Regions from separate parts of the Aquamicrobium sp. YD-1-mutant5 genome, predicted to be linked through region 1. Evidence: predicted binding sites of a transcription regulator. Region 1 holds the regulator's gene; each other region holds the start of a gene.
What was found. Region 1 encodes LexA, which represses DNA repair genes until DNA is damaged. Its sites were predicted from a motif close to TGTTCNNNNTGTGTTCNG; they were not measured.
Positions count from the first base shown of each region.

Region 1 (4,312 bases):
GGCGCGCGTTACCGGCAAGACCGGCGTTGAAATGGAGGCTCTGACGGCTGCGTCCGTCGCCTGCCTCACCATCTACGACATGGCCAAGGCCGTGGATCGCGCGATGATCATTTCCGACATCAGGCTTACCTCCAAGACCGGAGGAAAATCAGGCGACTACAAGGCAGAGGCCTGACATGGCGCTGGTCCCGCTGGAAACGGCGCTGCAACGCCTTCTGGAGGATGTCGGGCCCCTCGGTGGTGAAAGCGTGCCCCTGAACGATGCGTATGATCGCGTGCTTTCCGAGTCGATCGTGGCGCTGCGCACGCAGCCTCCCTTCAACGCCTCGGCAATGGATGGCTATGCCATGCGGGGCGCCGACGCGCAGATCACGGGCAGTGAGCTGGCCGTCATCGGCGAAGTGGCCGCTGGCAGCATGTTTTCAGGCTCTGTCGAAGCCGGCCAGTGCGTGCGCATCTTCACCGGCGCGCCCCTACCCGCGGGAACCGATACGGTCGTTATTCAGGAAAATGTCGACAGGCCGGCAGATGGCGTGATCCGCCTGCGTGAGCCGACCGCTGCCGGTCGCAATGTGCGGCGCGCCGGTCTGGATTTCACGACTGGCGACCTTCTCGTCGAAAAAGGCCATCTGATGCGCGCCAGCGCGCTTTCGCTCGCCGCTTCGGCCAATCACGCGCGCCTCACGGTCGTCAGACGGCCACTGGTCGCCATCATCGCCACCGGCGACGAATTGCGCCTGCCTGGAAGCGAACTGGGACCGGGTCAGATCATTTCATCCAACAGCTATGGCATCGCAGCCGCGGCCCGCGCCGTGGGCGCCGATGTTCTCGATCTCGGCATCGCACCAGATCGCGAGGATGCAATCTCGGCGCTGGTGAAACAGGCTGTTGCGGCCGGTGCGAACGTCATCGTCACATCTGGCGGAGCCTCCGTGGGCGATCACGATCTCGTTCACAAGGTTCTGACGCGCGAAGGCATGACGCTCGACTTTTGGCGGATCGCCATGCGGCCCGGCAAGCCGCTGATGTTCGGCAGAATGGACAACATCAGATGTCTGGGCCTGCCCGGAAATCCCGTGGCGAGCCTCGTCTGCTCGCAGCTTTTCCTGAAACCTCTGCTCGCCCGCCTTGGCGGCCGCCCTTTCCGTCAGGACATCAGGACAGCGACGCTCGGGGCACCGGTTTCAGCCAACGACCATCGTCAGGACTATGTTCGTGCAGCCATTGAGGAACGCGACGGCCAGCTGATTGCCACGCCCTTCGGTGTGCAGGATTCTTCCATGCTGCGCACCATGGCCGCATCAGGGGGACTGGTCATACGCGCCCCCTTCCAGCCGGCATCGGAAATCGGCGATCCCTGCCAGTTGATGATGATCGGCTGAAGCCGTCCCCGGTCGTTCTGATTTTAAGCGGTTGCGGAACACAACTGGAACATATAGTGTTTGTTCCGGGTTTGTTTTCCGATTCTGGATTCGCCGCTGCCGGGGGAACCTATGCTGACGCGCAAGCAACATGAACTGCTTCTCTTTATCCATGAGCGGTTGAAGGAGAGTGGCATTCCGCCCTCTTTCGACGAAATGAAGGAAGCGCTGGACCTTGCCTCGAAGTCGGGCATCCATCGCCTGATCACCGCACTGGAAGAACGTGGGTTTATCCGTCGCCTGCCCAATCGGGCGCGTGCGCTGGAAGTGCTGCGCCTGCCAGATTCCATTGCCCCCGGTCTGAACAGTGCGCGAAAATTTTCACCCAGCGTCATTCAGGGAAGCCTCGGGCAGCCGGCAAAGGATGTTCGCAAGCCGCAGATCGCCAGCAATGAGGATGACAGCGCCTCGGCGGTTTCCATCCCCGTGATGGGGCGGATCGCTGCGGGTGTTCCGATCGATGCGATCCAGCACAAGACACATTCCATTTCGGTGCCGCCGGAAATGCTGTCGGGCGGCGAGCATTATGCCCTCGAAGTTCGGGGCGACTCCATGATCGAAGCCGGCATTTTCGATGGCGATACCGTCATCATCCGCAACGGCGATACAGCCACCCCGGGCGATATAGTCGTGGCACTCGTTGACGAGGAGGAAGCAACCCTGAAGCGGTTCCGTCGCAAAGGCGCCTCCATCGCGCTTGAAGCCGCCAATCCGGCTTACGAAACCCGGATTTTCGGACCCGACCGCGTCAAGGTGCAAGGCAGGCTGGTCGGATTGATCCGCCGTTACTGATCCGGAAATGAAACAGAACGAACCGGATTTTTTGCCTTCCATCCGTTCTGAGGAACATTGTTTATCAGCATCTTAAAACAACATCCTGAGGAAATGATTGAAATGTTGAGGTCGCCATTTGAGCGCTCTCAAAGCGTTGATCGCCGATAGCTAAAGGGCACTTTACGACCTGTACGATCGGTGAGCAGATTTTAGCTCCATAGGCGAGCGGCCCGTCCAGCTATCTGTCACGATGGTCGATTTTCCTGCGTAACTGGGTCTGCATTTGATCCACCCGCAGAAACGGACCTGCCAGACGAGGCGGAAACCGTTCCGGATACGCCCTGTCTTTATCGCTTATTCGATCTTGTCCGGGGCTGAGAGAACAGGCGTTTCCGCAGGTGCTGAGGCAACTTTTCTCTCATAGGGCGGCAAGCCACGTGCTTCCCGCGAGTATCGGCGCTGGGTGTGCCATGGCCGATAATCCCCTTCGATTGCGAAGCGCACCTTTGGCTCTCCGATGATTGGCAATGAATTTCCGACTGGAACACCAGAAGCAGCGTCGACCTTTTCCAGATAGACTTCGGCACTTCCCTTTTGCGCCAGCTTCCGACGGGTCACCACAATTGCCTGAGATTTTCGGCACGGGTTACGCATCACCGCGTCCTCGATCACGATGACTGTTGCATGGGCACATGCTTTGGCGGCCATACCCGCATCCTGAACCTGCACGACAAGCAGACCAGAGGGACTGCGCAAAGCACATGTTTTCTCGGAGCATACAAACCCTGCTGCTTTGCTTTCCTGCCTCGCAGGAGCGATAAAATCCTGCAGAAAAATACCCTCGTCCGGCGGCTTTACGCGGGTTGGCGGCAATATCGTTTCTGCATCCATCGCCCGGCTCCAGTTATCCATGGTGAAGGCACTCGGGCGGGGGCGGTTGACCGCAACCTGCCCCCCTTCCATGGCGACGGCAATCAGCCGGGCATCTTCTGAAATGAGAATGTCAGGCGTTCGGGCAGAGCCAAGCGTCAGCATACTGCCTATGGCGAATGGCAGTGCGACAAGGCGCAGCCATGTTGTCGTCATCGTTGCAATCACCAGCGCAATCGTCGCCAGAAGCACTGCCTCGGGTGGAATCAGCCCGATCGCGTCGACTGGCGACATGTCCGCGATCTTTTCGGAAAGGAAAATCACTGCCGTCAGCCCCTTGCCCATGATTTGCAAGAGAGGGCCATCCAGCCCGAAAGGCATGGCGAGCGATGCAAAAACGGCAAATGGCATGACGATGATCGAGACGACGGGCATCACCGCCAGATTGGCCAGCAGGCTGAGCGGTGCAATGCGCTGAAAATGCCATGCCGCGTAGAGGGTCGTGGCAACGCCGGCAACCACGGACGTTGCGGCAAGGCCAACCATCATGGTGACCAGAGCGCGGATCAGCGACCGAGCGAGACCGGACTTTTTGTAAACCCGCGCAACAGGTCGGCGCGCCTTGTAGTCCGACCATGCCGCATAGGCGCCGACCAGCGCCGCCGTTGCCGCGAACGACATCTGAAAACTCGGCCCCACCACCTCATGGGGCGTGACCAGGATGACGATGATCGCCGAAATAGCGAGATTGCGCATGGTCAGCGCGCTGCGGTCGAACAGCACGGCCACCAACATCACGGCCAGCATGATGAACGAGCGCACGGCAGCCACCACCATGCCGGATATCAGCAGGTAGGCGAAAATCGCAAAAAGCGCGGTAAGGGCTGCATATTTCCTGACCGGATGACGGGAGGAAAAATCCGGGAATGCGGCGAACAATCCGCGCATCAATCCCATCACCGTACCCGCCACCAGCGCCATATGCAGGCCGGATATGGAGATGATGTGATAGATGCCGGTCTTGCGCATTGCCTCGTTTATCTCTTCTGGAATGCCCGCCCGCACCCCGACGATCAGCGCTGCCGCGATCTCGCCTTCTGGCCCGCCGATGCTGTGCCTGATGCGCCCGGCAACCGCCTGCCGCCCCCGCTCGATCGCTGCACTGACGCGGGTAGCCAGCGGCGCGACAGTCTGCTCGGACAGCTTTGGTCCGGAGAGAAAGAAACCGCTCGCGCCAATGCCACCAA
Region 1 covers NZ_JCAKKP010000001.1:345,691-350,002, reverse strand. The annotation lists gene moaC (cyclic pyranopterin monophosphate synthase MoaC) at 1-175, shown strand, start outside; gene AC5XE7_RS01685 (molybdopterin molybdotransferase MoeA) at 177-1,382, shown strand; gene lexA (transcriptional repressor LexA) at 1,494-2,213, shown strand; gene AC5XE7_RS01675 (ComEC/Rec2 family competence protein) at 2,550-4,312, opposite strand, start outside.

Region 2 (4,312 bases), on a different contig from region 1:
TCAGCTCCACTTCGGCGGCGATCCGGCCCTGCCGCAGGCGCAGCGCCAGCAGCCGCAGCAGCGAGGGCGCTTCCGCGGCCAGTCCGGCGAAATCAAGCGCCAGCGACTTCCCCTTGCCCATGAGGGCGCCGGGCCTGTAGCGGCGGATCATCTCTTCCTGAACGATCGGGCCGGCAACGGCCAGCGCGTCGAAATCGGGGTCGAGGCTGCGCATGACGCCGTCGGCGGTGATCAGCGCCTTGAACAGCAGGGCAAGGTCGGCGGGCAGGGCAAGGTCGTGCTCGCGCGCCAGCGCCATGAAATCGGTGATCGCCTCGCCCAGTCGCAGCGGCGGCACGCCATGGCGTGCGACGAAGGTGTCGCAGGCGGCCTCCAGCCGCGGCAGGTCGATGTCGGCCGCCCCCGACCATTCCATGAGAAGGGTGGCCACGCGCTCGCCACTGGTTTCCACGATGGCAGCCACCAGCATCAGCAACTGTTCGCGACGGCGCGAGCCCAGCCGGCCGACCATGCCGAAATCGATGAACGCAACCCGGTTGCCGGGCAGGGCGCGCAGATTGCCGGGGTGCGGATCAGCGTGGAACAGGCCGTCGACAAGCGCCATGCGCAGGAAGGCGGCGGTGCCGGTCCGGGCAAGCTCACGCCCGTCCAGCCCGGCGGCGTTCAGCGCGGCGTGGTCATTGGGAACGATGCCGTCGACATATTCCTGCACCAGAAGCCGCTCGGAACTCCATTCGGAGAAGATGCGCGGGATCTTTATGCGCTCCATAGGTTCGAGATTCTGCGCCACGGCCTCGCAATTGCGGCCCTCGGCGGCAAGGTCGAGTTCCTCGCCCATCGCCGCGCCCAGGTGATTGAGGATCTCGCGCGGCCGGTAGCGGGCGAATTCCGGCCATTGCGCCTCGACAAGCCCCGCCGCATGCGACAGCAATCTGAGATCGGCCTCGACCAGCGGCCTGAGGCCTGCCCGGCGCACCTTGACGACGACATCGGTGCCGTCCTGCAGCGTGGCGCGATGGACCTGTGCGATGGAGCCGGCGGCGAGCGCGGTGTGCGTGAAGCTTCGGAACACCGTGTCGGGCGCAGCGCCGAGGTCTTCCTCCACCTGCGCCCGGATCGCCTCCCACCGCTCGGGCGCGACATCGCTTTGCAGCCTCTCCAGCTCGGTGATCCACTCCGGCGACAGAAGATCGGCGCGCGTCGACAGGATCTGGCCGAGCTTAATGAAGGTCGGCCCAAGCGATTCGATGGCAAGCCGCAGCCGCTCCGGCTGCGACCGGCTTTCGGGGTCCGCATGCGATGCACGGGTGCGGCGTTTCGGCAGAAGGCCGCCGAGGCCCAGCCGGATGGCGATGTCGTCGACACCGAAGCGCACCAGCACGGCTGCAATCTCGGCGATGCGTTTGTGGTCGCGGGCGGCGGCGAAGGTGGTTTCGAGAACGGTCATCGCACTATCCCGCAAGCCAGCGATAGATGAGGTAGAGCAGAACCGCCCAGATGACGACGAGAATGCCCAGAATGACCGCTGCCGCCAGCAGCGGGCGCTTGAACCAGCGCGCGATCCAGCGGTCGGCCTTTTCGCCGGCTTCGAGATGGACTCCGGCCGGCAGCCGTTTGGCTATGAAGCCGACAGCCGCCGGCACGATGATCAGATCGTCGACGACGCCAAGCAGGGGAATGGTGAAGGGGATCAGGTCGATCGGGCTGAGCAGGTACAATCCCGTGGCAAGGCTGGCGAGCCGCAGCCAGCGTGGTGTGCGCGGATCGCGAAACGCATACCACAGCACCACGGCCTCGCGGCGGAACGCAAGGAAACGCCGCTTGAGAATGCCGAAAACAGCCAATCAGAAACCCTCCAAGCCGAGACGGATAAGATAGGCGTCTTCACGCGATGCTCAAGGTTTTGCAGCGCGGTCTTGCCGGCGCAACGGGCAGCCCTATCTGGAAACAGAATTCCCGACCTCGGCCCGGCCTGTTTTCGCAGTCGGTCTTGACGGGATTGATTTGGAACATATAGTGAACAAAATAATGAAGAGAACGCTGCAGCAACGTCTCGCCATTCTTTCCGACGCCGCCAAATATGACGCCTCCTGCGCATCGTCCGGCGGCCAGCGCCGGGATTCGCGGGCGGGCGGGCTGGGGTCTGCCGGAGGCTCGGGCATATGCCACGCCTATGCGCCGGACGGGCGCTGCATCTCGCTGCTCAAGATCCTGCTGACCAATTTCTGCATCTACGACTGCGCCTATTGCATCAACCGCTCGTCCAGCAATGTCGAGCGGGCGCGTTTCACGCCGCAGGAGGTGGTGTGGCTGACGCTGGAGTTCTACCGCCGCAACTATATCGAAGGCCTGTTCCTGTCCTCCGGTATTATTCGCTCTTCCGATTACACGATGGAGCAGATGGTGCGCGTGGCGCGTGACCTGCGCACGGTTCACAATTTCAACGGCTACATTCACCTCAAGACGATCCCCGAGGCGTCGCCGGCGCTTATCGAGGAGGCGGGGCTCTATGCCGACCGGCTTTCCATCAATATCGAGCTGCCGACGGAAACCGGCATGGCCGAGCTTGCGCCGGAAAAGCAGACTCCCGTCATTCGTCGTGCCATGGCGGATGTGCGCCTTGGCATCGAGGATGCCGCAGACCGGACGCTGGGCGGCCGCCCGCACCGGAAATTCGCGCCGGCGGGACAGTCGACGCAGATGATCGTCGGTGCCGATGGCGCCGACGATTCCACCATTCTCGCCAGCAGCGCCGGGCTTTACGGCAGCTACGGGCTGAAGCGGGTATATTATTCGGCGTTCAGCCCGATCCCGGACGCCTCGTCGCGCCTGCCGCCGCAGAAGCCGCCGTTGATGCGTGAGCACCGTCTCTATCAGGCCGACTGGCTCTATCGCTTTTACGGTTTCGAGGTGGCCGAGATCACGGCGGCCGGGACCGACGGCATGCTCGATCTCGACATTGACCCCAAGCTCGCCTGGGCGCTGGCGCACCGCGACCGCTTCCCGGTCGACGTCAACCGGGCGGGGCGGGAAATGCTGCTGAGGGTGCCGGGTTTCGGGGTGCGCACGGTGGACGCGCTGATCGCCGCGCGCCGTCATCGCCGCGTGCGGCTCGAGGATCTCGGCCGGCTGAAGGTGTCGCTGCGCAAGGTCAGGCCGTTCATCGTTGCCGAAGGGTGGACGCCGCTGCGGCTCATCGACCGGCAGGATCTGCGCGCGCTGTTCGAGCCGCCGGCCATGCAGATGTCGTTGCTGTGATGCCGGGCCTGTGATGCCGGGGTTGTGATGTACAGGATCTGTCTTTCCCGCAGGGGCAACTTTGGTGAATGGCGCGACGCGGCGCGCAGGCTGCTGCAGGCGGGCATCGCGCCTCACGAGGTGGACTGGTGTCTCGAAAGCGAGGGCGGACTGTTCGCCGCGCCGGGTCGGGCTTTGCCCGTGGCGACGCCGGCCATGCCGCGGCCCGTGGTGCCCGCGTCCTTTCCGGAACTGGCCGAAGCCATCGTCTGCTACAGCGATCCGGGATCTTTCGCGCTGCTCTACCGCCTGCTCCACCGGCTGCAGGGCGAACGGCATCTTCTGTCCGTGGCTTCCGATGAAGATGTGGTGCAGGCGTTAAGGCTGGCGAAATCCGTGCGGCGCGACTGCCACAAGATGACGGCCTTCGTGCGCTTCCGCGAGCTTGCGCATCCGGGGGAGGGTGGCCGGCGGCGCTTTGCGGCCTGGTTCGAGCCGGATCATTTCATCGTCGCACGCACCGCGCCCTTCTTCGCGGCGCGCTTCGCCGACATGGACTGGACGATCCTCACGCCGAAAGGGTCCGCGACCTTCGAGGCCGGCAAGTTGCGGGTGTCGGACGAGCCGGCGGCAAAGCCCGACCTTGCCGATCCGGCCGATGCGCTGTGGCTGACCTACTATGCCTCGATCTTCAATCCGGCCCGGGTGAAGGTGAAGGCGATGCGGGCCGAAATGCCGAAGAAATACTGGAAGAACCTGCCCGAAGCCGCCCTGATTCCGGAGCTGGTCGCCAGCGCGCAGGCGCGCGTGGCGGACATGGCCCGGCAGGAGGCGCTTGCGCCGCCGGCCTTTCATGCCCGGGTTCAGTCCCTGCATGAGGCGCGGCAAGCCGCCACGCCTGCCACGCCGCTGGCAGTCCTGCGCCGGCACGCCAGCGCCTGCACCCGCTGTCCCCTGCATTGCCATGCCACGCAGACCGTGTTCGGCGAAGGGCCGGACGCGGCCGACCTGATGTTCGTGGGCGAGCAGCCGGGCGACCGGGAGGACCTTTCCGGCCGGCCCTTCGTCGGTCCCG
Region 2 covers NZ_JCAKKP010000003.1:590,936-595,247, reverse strand. The annotation lists gene AC5XE7_RS07285 (ABC1 kinase family protein) at 1-1,447, opposite strand, end outside; gene AC5XE7_RS07280 (YkvA family protein) at 1,452-1,844, opposite strand; gene AC5XE7_RS07275 (putative DNA modification/repair radical SAM protein) at 2,029-3,258, shown strand; gene AC5XE7_RS07270 (UdgX family uracil-DNA binding protein) at 3,286-4,312, shown strand, end outside.
Region 2: the regulator LexA is predicted to act here: its motif matches at 2,006-2,023, upstream of AC5XE7_RS07275 (putative DNA modification/repair radical SAM protein).

Region 3 (4,312 bases), on a different contig from region 1:
CTGGCCCGGGAAGCACGGCTCAACCGATCATGGAAAGCGCGGTGTGAACCGTTGGCAGCGGTGTTGTGAAGCCGTCGGCTTGTTTTGTAGAACCCTTCCCGTGTCGAAGAAACCGGCAAGAATGAGCAGGAGCCGGCTCATGGAAAGCTCCGTCTGATGACGGGGTGCCCAAACCGGCTGCCCGGATATCAGGTGCGGTTCGCCTCGCCGCGGGAGTGGACAAAACTGCTCGCTTCGCCGTTCAGACCGCGGCTTGCTCCAGCTGTGCCGCGCTTAAAGCGGTATGCCCTGAAAGCCGTGTGGCCATCTCGCACACGGACAAGGAAAGTGTTTCGGTTCTGTCAGATCAAGGCGGGAATGCGCGCTGCTGAAGGGCGCAGGCAAGAGCCTGAAGCGCTCCGCGATCACGCGGAATCGGGCGCCATGCTTCCGGATCTCCATCTTCACGCATGCCATTCCCAAACCTGCCCGCAACCGTTTTGGCCACATGCTTCAGTCGGCATCCTCCACGATGCGTAGTCGCAGTTGTCCGGTTCTGGATGTGGCCGCAGGGGCACTTGCGGCCTCGTCGGCACCGGAGCCGGTCTGTCCCGCATTGCTGCTCAGTTCGAGCGCCTCGATCTTCTGTCCGCGCTTCGTCACTTTGGAGGCTGAGACGAGGATTTCATCTATGTCCCGGGTGGCCTGACCGAAATGCGTCTGCAACCGGCGCACGCGCTCATCCAGCCGCGCGACGTCCTCCATCAGGCGGATCACCTCGCCCTGAATGACATGGGCCTGCTCGCGCATGCGCGCATCCTTGAGGATCGCCTGTATGACCTGGATCGACAGCATCAGCAGCGATGGCGAGACGATGACGATGCGGGAGCGGTGGGCGCGCTGCACGAGCGCCTCGAAATTCTCGTGAATTTCGGCGAACACCGATTCGGAGGGCACGAACATGAAGGCCGTGTCCTGTGTCTCGCCCTGAATGAGATATTTACCGGCAATGTCACGGATGTGGATTTCGACGTCGCGCCGGAAGGCCTGTGCCGCGGCCTTCTGCGCCTCCGGCGTTTCGGCCGCGCGAATGGCGTTCCACGCCTCCAGCGGAAACTTGGCGTCGATCACCAGCGAGGGCGCGTCGTTCGGCATCCTGACAAGGCAGTCCGGCCGGTTGCCGTTTGAAAGCGTGGCCTGAAACTCATAGGTGCCCATAGGCAGCCCGTCGGCGACGATGGCCTCCATGCGCGACTGGCCGAAGGCGCCGCGCGTCTGCTTGTTGGAAAGGATCGCCTGAAGCTGCACGACCTGCCCGGCCAGCGCCTGTATGTTACCCTGCGCACTGTCGATGGTGGCCAGCCGTTCCTGTAGCCGCGAAAGGTTTTCGTGCGTGGTGCGGGTCTGTTCGCTGATGGTCTGGCCGAGCCGCCCGCTCATGGCATCGAGCCGCTGGCTGATCGATTGCGTCAGTTCCGCCTGCCTCGTGCCGAATACTTCGGCGATGGCGCCCATGCGGCCCTGCATCTCGGCCTGGCTGCGCAGGATTTCCACCATCCGCGCCTCCGCATCGCGGGCGTTTTCTGCCGCTTCCGACACGGCAATGGCCCGGGCCCGGGAAAACCGCAACAGCGCGACGATCATCGCCACCGACAGGCACAGGAATGCAACGGCGCAGAAGGCCAGCACCTGACCAAGCGTGATCGTGGTGGCGCCAAGCTGGATGATGGTTTGAGAAAAGATGTCGCTCATGCCGGCATGATAACAGAATTGCTCCTCTTCACCAGATCAAAACGTGAACAAGCATTGACCTTCACGGTTGACGGCGCATTGGCGAGGTCTTAGGTGAGCAGGATGACGATCAAGCCGCTCATCATCCTTCCCGATCCCTTGCTGCGTCAGGTGTCCAAACCGGTCGAGCGCGTCGACGATTCGCTGCGCAGGCTGGCCGACGACATGCTGGAAACCATGTATGACGCCCCCGGCATCGGCCTCGCCGCCATCCAGATCGGGCTGCCGATGCGGTTGCTGGTCATCGACCTCGCCAAGGAGGATGACGAACCGGCGCCGCATGTCTTCGTCAATCCCGAAATCCTGGAAAGCAGCGACGAGCGCTCCGTCTACGAAGAGGGTTGCCTGTCGATCCCCGAATATTACGCGGAGGTCGAGCGCCCCGCATCGGTGCGGGTGAAATATGTCGACCGGGACGGCAGGGAGCAGGAGATCAAGGCCGAAGGGCTGATGGCGACCTGCCTTCAGCATGAGATCGACCATCTCAACGGCGTGCTGTTCATCGACCACATTTCAAAGCTCAAGCGCGATATGGTGATGCGCAAGTTCCGCAAGCTGGCGCGTGACAAGCCGGCTCCGAAGCTCGTAGGCTGAAACCATGGCTTTGCGCGTCGTCTTCATGGGCACGCCGGAGTTTTCGGTGCCCACGCTCCGCGCTGTTGCCGAAGCAGGCCACCAGATCGTCGCCGTCTATACCCAGCCGCCGCGCGCGGCGGGTCGGCGCGGGCTGGAACTCACGCCTTCGCCAGTCCAGCGCGAAGCCGAAAGGCTCGGCATTCCCGTTTTCACGCCGCTTTCGCTCAAGTCCGCAGATGAGCAGGACGCCTTTCGCGCACTGAATGCCGATGTGTCGGTCGTCGTCGCCTATGGCCTGCTTCTGCCGCGCGCCATTCTGGAAGCGCCGCGCTTCGGCTGCCTCAACGGCCACGCCTCGCTTCTGCCGCGTTGGCGCGGCGCCGCCCCCATCCAGCGTGCCATCATGGCAGGTGACACCGAAACCGGCGTCATGGTCATGCGCATGGAGGAGGGGCTGGATACGGGCCCCGTCGCCCTGACCCGCAAGGTTGCCATCGGCGCGGACATGACCGGCGGTGAACTGCACGATGCGATGATGCCGGTCAGTGCGGAACTGATGGTGGAGGCGCTGGCGAAGCTTGAAGCCGGCACGCTCGGCTTCGTGCCGCAACCTGAGGAAGGCGCGCTCTACGCCAGAAAAATCGACAAGGCCGAAACCCGGATCGACTGGAGCCGCCCGGCACCTGAGGTCCACAACCACATTCGTGGCCTGTCGCCGTTTCCGGGAAGCTGGTGCGAGTTCGGAGCGGGCGGCAGGCCGGAACGGCTGAAGCTGTTGCGCTCGACGCTGGCTGAGGGAGCAGGCGAGCCGGGCACCGTGCTCGACGATGCGCTCGCCATCGCCTGCGGCACCGGCGCGGTGCGGCTTGCCGAAGTGCAGCGGGCGGGCTCGCGCGCCGTTTCCGCCGGCGAATTCCTGCGTGGGGCGCGGCTGGACGTCGGAACCAGGCTCTCATGAGCATGATCCGCCCCATCACGGTTCGCCCGGCCGTTCCCGAAGATCGGGCAGCCATTCGTATTGTCGAGGCAAGGGCATTCGGCCGCGATGACGAAGCCGATCTGGTCGAGGCCCTCGTTGCCGCCGGTGATGATGTGCTTGAACTGATCGCAGAACAGGATGGGCGGATCGTCGGCCATGTTCTGTTCACGCGTCTGAAGGTCAGGGGCGCGGCTCAGGACATCAGCGGCGTGGCGCTCGCGCCGCTGGCCGTCCTGCCGGAATTCCGGAAAGCCGGCATCGGCAGCGCTCTGGTCGAAGAAGCGCACAGGCTTTTGCAGGGACGCGGCGAAACGCTTGCCGTGGTGCTCGGTGATCCCGCCTATTACCGGCGCTTCGGCTACAGCCACACGCGCGCGGCCGCTTTCGACAGCGTGTTCCAGTGCGCGGAGCTGATGGCGCTGGCATGGGGCGATGCCCCATTTGAAGGCCGGCTTGTCTATGCGCCTGCCTTCGGCGCCGAAGCGGCCGGCTGAGGGCATCGCCATGCCACGCTATCGTCTCGATCTCGAATATGACGGCAGGCCCTATGCCGGCTGGCAGCGGCAGGCCGATCACCCTTCGGTGCAGCAGGCGATAGAAGAGGCGATCTTCAGGCTCAGCGGCGAAAAGGTGTCGATCGGCGGTGCTGGCCGTACCGATGCCGGCGTTCATGCCACCGCGCAGGTCGCGCATGTCGACCTGACGAAGGAGCGGCGGGCGGATACGGTGCGCGATGCGCTCAATGCGCATCTGCAGCAGGCTGGTGAGCGGGTGGCCATTCTGCGGGCGCAGATGGTAAGCGACGATTTCGACGCGCGCTTTTCCGCGCTCGGGCGGCATTATCTCTATCGCATCTCGAACCGCCGCGCCCCGCCCGCGCTGGAGAAGGGCAAGGTGTGGTGGGTGCCGAAACTGCTCGACACGGATGCCATGCACGAGGCCGCCAGAGAGCTTCTCGGCAGGCACGACTTCACCACCTTCCGATCC
Region 3 covers NZ_JCAKKP010000004.1:430,332-434,643, forward strand. The annotation lists gene AC5XE7_RS09690 (DNA recombination protein RmuC) at 493-1,731, opposite strand; gene def (peptide deformylase) at 1,834-2,364, shown strand; gene fmt (methionyl-tRNA formyltransferase) at 2,369-3,304, shown strand; gene AC5XE7_RS09705 (GNAT family N-acetyltransferase) at 3,310-3,819, shown strand; gene truA (tRNA pseudouridine(38-40) synthase TruA) at 3,830-4,312, shown strand, end outside.
Region 3: the regulator LexA is predicted to act here: its motif matches at 1,764-1,781, upstream of AC5XE7_RS09690 (DNA recombination protein RmuC).

Region 4 (4,312 bases), on a different contig from region 1:
AGTCTTCCTGATTTTCCTGGCGATCTTCGCGCCGATGGCGATCGCCGCCCGCGCCGGCGTGCGCTCGGTCTCGACCGAACAGATCCATGCCGCCTATGCGATGGGCGCGACCAGCCAGCAGGTGATCACGCAGGTCATCATGAAGGCGGCGCTGCCGGAAATCTTCACCGGCATGCGCATCGGCATCGGCGTCGGCTGGACGACGCTGGTGGCGGCCGAAATGGTGGCGGCCAGCCGCGGCCTCGGCTTCATGGTGCTGAATGCAGCCGAATATCTGGCGAGCGACACCGTCATCATGGGCATCATCGTGATCGGCGTCTTCGCCTTCGCCTTCGACCTGCTCATCCGCCATCTCGAAAAGGTTTTTATCCCGTGGAAGGGACGCATCTGACGGACCTTCAACCGAATGAACCTGACAAAAGCCGGCGTACCTCGCCGGCTTTTTTATATTTGCACCCGCGTCTCGTGCTCCGTGCACATGCTTCGTGCGCGGTAGCAATTTCAGCAGAAGTGCGCTGCGGTTGTGCGCTCCGCATCGCCCGAAAATAAAGGATCGGAGCATTTCTGCGATCCGGGGAAAAGTAGAAATGCTCCAATCCGGTGCAGCCGACACCTGCTGCGCCGCCATCCGATCAAGTGCCATTCACCACGCCGGCAAAAAACCGTCGCGGATCAGTACGGCAAGCGCCGCCAACCGCCCCTTGCCGAGCCTCACGCACGCATGCAGGGAAGCTGCCACGCGCGCGATGATCACTCAGGCCGGCAACCCGGAGGCAAAGCTATGCAGCTTTCGCCATGAGCCCGGTCTCCATGCGGTAGGAAATCGCCTCCGCCACATGGATGCGGCCCATGCCCTCGCTACCGTCGAGATCGGCCAGCGTGCGTGCTACTTTCAGCACGCGATGATAGGCACGGCCGGAGAAGCCGAGCTTTTCGCTGGCATCCTGCAGAAGCACCATTCCTCCCTGATCGGGGGTGGCGACCGCCTCGATCAGCGAAGGTGGGCATTGGGCGTTGGTCAGCGCTCCATCGGCACCCAGCGCCTCGAAGCGGGCGCGCTGGAGATCGCGCGCCCGCGCCACGCGCGCGGCGACGGCAGCGCTCGCTTCCGACTTTCCCGGGCGGATCAGGTCGGCAGCTGAAACCGCCGGCACCTCTATCCTGAGATCAATGCGGTCCAGCAAGGGTCCGGAGATGCGCGCCTGATATTCCGTTCGGCATCGCTCGCCGCGCGCGCAGCGGAAACCGGGCTCGCCGGCCATGCCACAGCGGCAGGGATTCATGGCGGCGACCAGCTGGATCCGTGCCGGATAGCTGATGCGGTGATTGGCACGCGCGATCATGCAGGAACCCGTTTCGAGCGGCTGGCGCAGGGCATCGAGCGTCTGCGGCGAAAATTCGGGAAACTCATCCAGAAACAGCACACCGTGATGGGCCAGCGATATCTCACCGGGACGCGCCCTGAACCCGCCGCCCACCAGCGCCGCCATCGAGGCGGAATGATGCGGGGCGCGGAACGGCCGGCGATCGGTGAGCCGCCCGCCCGCCAGTTCCCCGGCAATCGACGCGATCATCGACACGTCCAGCAATTCGCGCGGGGAAAGCGGCGGCAGGATCGACGGCAGCCGCTGGGCCAGCATGGATTTTCCCGAGCCCGGCGGACCGGTCATCAGCAGATTGTGACCGCCTGCGGCCGCCACCTCCAGCGCCCGGCGCGCACTTTCCTGCCCCTTGATGTCGGCCAGATCCGGCAGATCGGTGCTGCCGGCACGCACGCCGGGCTCAGGCCTTGTGAGCACCTGCGTGCCCCGGAAATGATTGGCGAGCGCAATCAGGCTGCGCGGCGCCAGAAGATCGAACTCGCCGCCCGCCCACGCCGCCTCGGCCCCGCAATCATGAGGACAGATCAGCCCCCGGCCCTCACCATTGGCGGCAATCGCCGCCGGGAGTGCTCCGGCGACCGAAGCGATGGCGCCGTCCAGCGACAGTTCCCCCAGAACCACATAGGCGCTCAGCGCCTCGCCCGGAATGACCCCGATCGCGGCCATCAGCCCCAGCGCAATCGGCAGGTCGTAATGGCTGCCTTCCTTGGGCAGATCGGCAGGCGCCAGATTGACCGTCACGCGTTTGGCGGGCATCGACAGGCCGGAGGCATGAAGGGCGGCCTGCACACGCTCGCGGCTTTCCGCGACCGCCTTGTCGGGCAGGCCGACGATGGACATGCCCACCTTTCCCGGCGCCACCATGATCTGCACGTCGACGGGCACCGCCTCGATGCCCTGAAAGGCCACCGTTCGCACGCGTGAAACCATGCTATGCCTCCCCCTGTGCGTCTCTGGAGCGCGCCCCGGGACGTCAAAACCCGAGTTCGCCCGTCGGGCCGGACCTTCCCCTTGGTCAGGCACACAGGAAAGCACGATTTCTCAAAGCGCGCAAGAACAATACAGGAACAAATACCAGTTCTGAGTGCACTCAGGTTGCAGACAATTGCAAAAGCGGAACAGACGTTCCTGCTGCCCCTGCGTCAGAATTTTCTCGATGCCCCTTGGGAAGCGTCCTGACCCGTGCGGCCGGCCAAAACCTTTCAGGTGCCCCGTGGCTTCGCCCTGCTGGTGGCCTGCGCCTGAAGCGGGTTCTCCGGCCAGACATGTTTTGGATAGCGCCCGCGCATATCGGAGCGCACATCCGCCCATGAGCCGCGCCAGAAGCCCGGCAGGTCGCGCGTGGTCTGGATCGGCCGGTGTGCCGGGGACAGCAGTTCCAGCGTCAGCGGCACGGTGCCGCCGGCAATGGCCGGGTGGGTGGCGAGACCGAACAGTTCCTGTACGCGGATGGCCAGCACCGGCTGCTCGCCATCATAGCGGACCGGCACGTGGCTGCCCGATGGCGCATCGAAATGGGTGGGCGCCAGCGCATCGATGCGCCGCTGAAGATCGTGCGGCACCAGCGCGGTGAGGCCGGCAATGAGCGCGCCGCCGCTGATGGAGGCGAGCGAGGCCGAGCCGGTGAGGAAGGGCAGCAGCCAGTCCTCAAGCCGGGCGGTCAGCGCCTCGTCGCCCATATCCGGCCACGGATCGCCAAGACCCTTGTGCAGCCATGACAGGCGCTGGCGCAGCGTCATTGCCTCCTTGCCCCATGGCAGGATGGAGACACCGTGCGCTCGCACAGCATCGAGCACGGCTTCATTCGCCGTGTCGCCGGTCGGGGCGGGCAGCATGCGCTCGGCAAGCACGATGGCGCCCAGACGGCTTTGCTCGCGCACCCGCACGCTGCGGCGCTCGAGATCGAACAGCGTGTCGCGACGGCTTTCGATGGCGTGGCCGAGAAGCGCGCGGATGTCGTCCTCGCCTACGGCGGCTGCGGCCATGATGCGCGCATTCTGCGCCTTGCCCTGCAAGTCTGCGACGACGAGAAAGGGTTCCGCAGCCAGCGGATCGGCCGCATCGAGCATCGCGCCCGAACCGTTGGCGAGCACGAAGCGGCCGCGTTCGCCGCGCGCCTTGGCGACGCGATCCGGCCATGCGTGCAGCAGCAGTGTGCCGGGCGAGGATGGGTCGTCGCTGTTCACGCCCCCGCCGGCGCTGCGGGCCAGCCGCTGCGCCAATTGCCGCGCCGCATTGGCGCGGGGTGATTTTTCGCCGGCAAAGCGCATCAGCCGCCGTTCCAGATCGGCGCTGTCGCCGCCCAATCCGCGTTCGGTCAGAAGCACGGCGAGAAGGGCCGCGTCCCGCTCACGCCCATTTCGGGCAGCCTCGGCCACCATATGGGCAAGCCGCACCGGCAGAGCGAGGCGTCGCATCGCCTGCCCGGTTCCGGTCAGGCGGCCGTCCGCATCGATGGCATCCAGCGTGCGCAAAAGATTGCGCGCCTCATTGAGCGCCGGGCCGGGCGGAGGATCGAGGAAGGCAAGGCTTGCGGGATCGGCAACGCCGAAGGCCGCGCAGTCCAGCAACAAGCCGGAGAGGTCGGCGGCGAGGATTTCGGGCGGCGTGAAGGCGGGCAGCGCCGCCGTCTGCTCGGCCCGCCACAGCCGGATTGCCACGCCAGGCTCCGTGCGCCCGGCTCGCCCGGCGCGTTGATCGGCCGAGGCGCGCGACACGCGCACCGTCTCCAGCCGGGTGAGGCCGCTGGCGGGCTCATAGGCAGGCAGGCGCGCCAGTCCGCTGTCGATGACGACGCGCACGCCGTCTATGGTGATCGAGGTCTCGGCGATCGCAGTGGCCAGCACCACCTTGCGGCTGCCAGCGGGCGGCGGGCGGATGGCGGCGTCCTGCGCCTTCGCATCCATCATGCCGTAGAGCCGCACGATGTC
Region 4 covers NZ_JCAKKP010000004.1:332,712-337,023, reverse strand. The annotation lists gene AC5XE7_RS09265 (ABC transporter permease subunit) at 1-391, shown strand, start outside; gene AC5XE7_RS09260 (YifB family Mg chelatase-like AAA ATPase) at 780-2,312, opposite strand; gene hrpB (ATP-dependent helicase HrpB) at 2,585-4,312, opposite strand, start outside.
Region 4: the regulator LexA is predicted to act here: its motif matches at 2,435-2,452, upstream of AC5XE7_RS09260 (YifB family Mg chelatase-like AAA ATPase).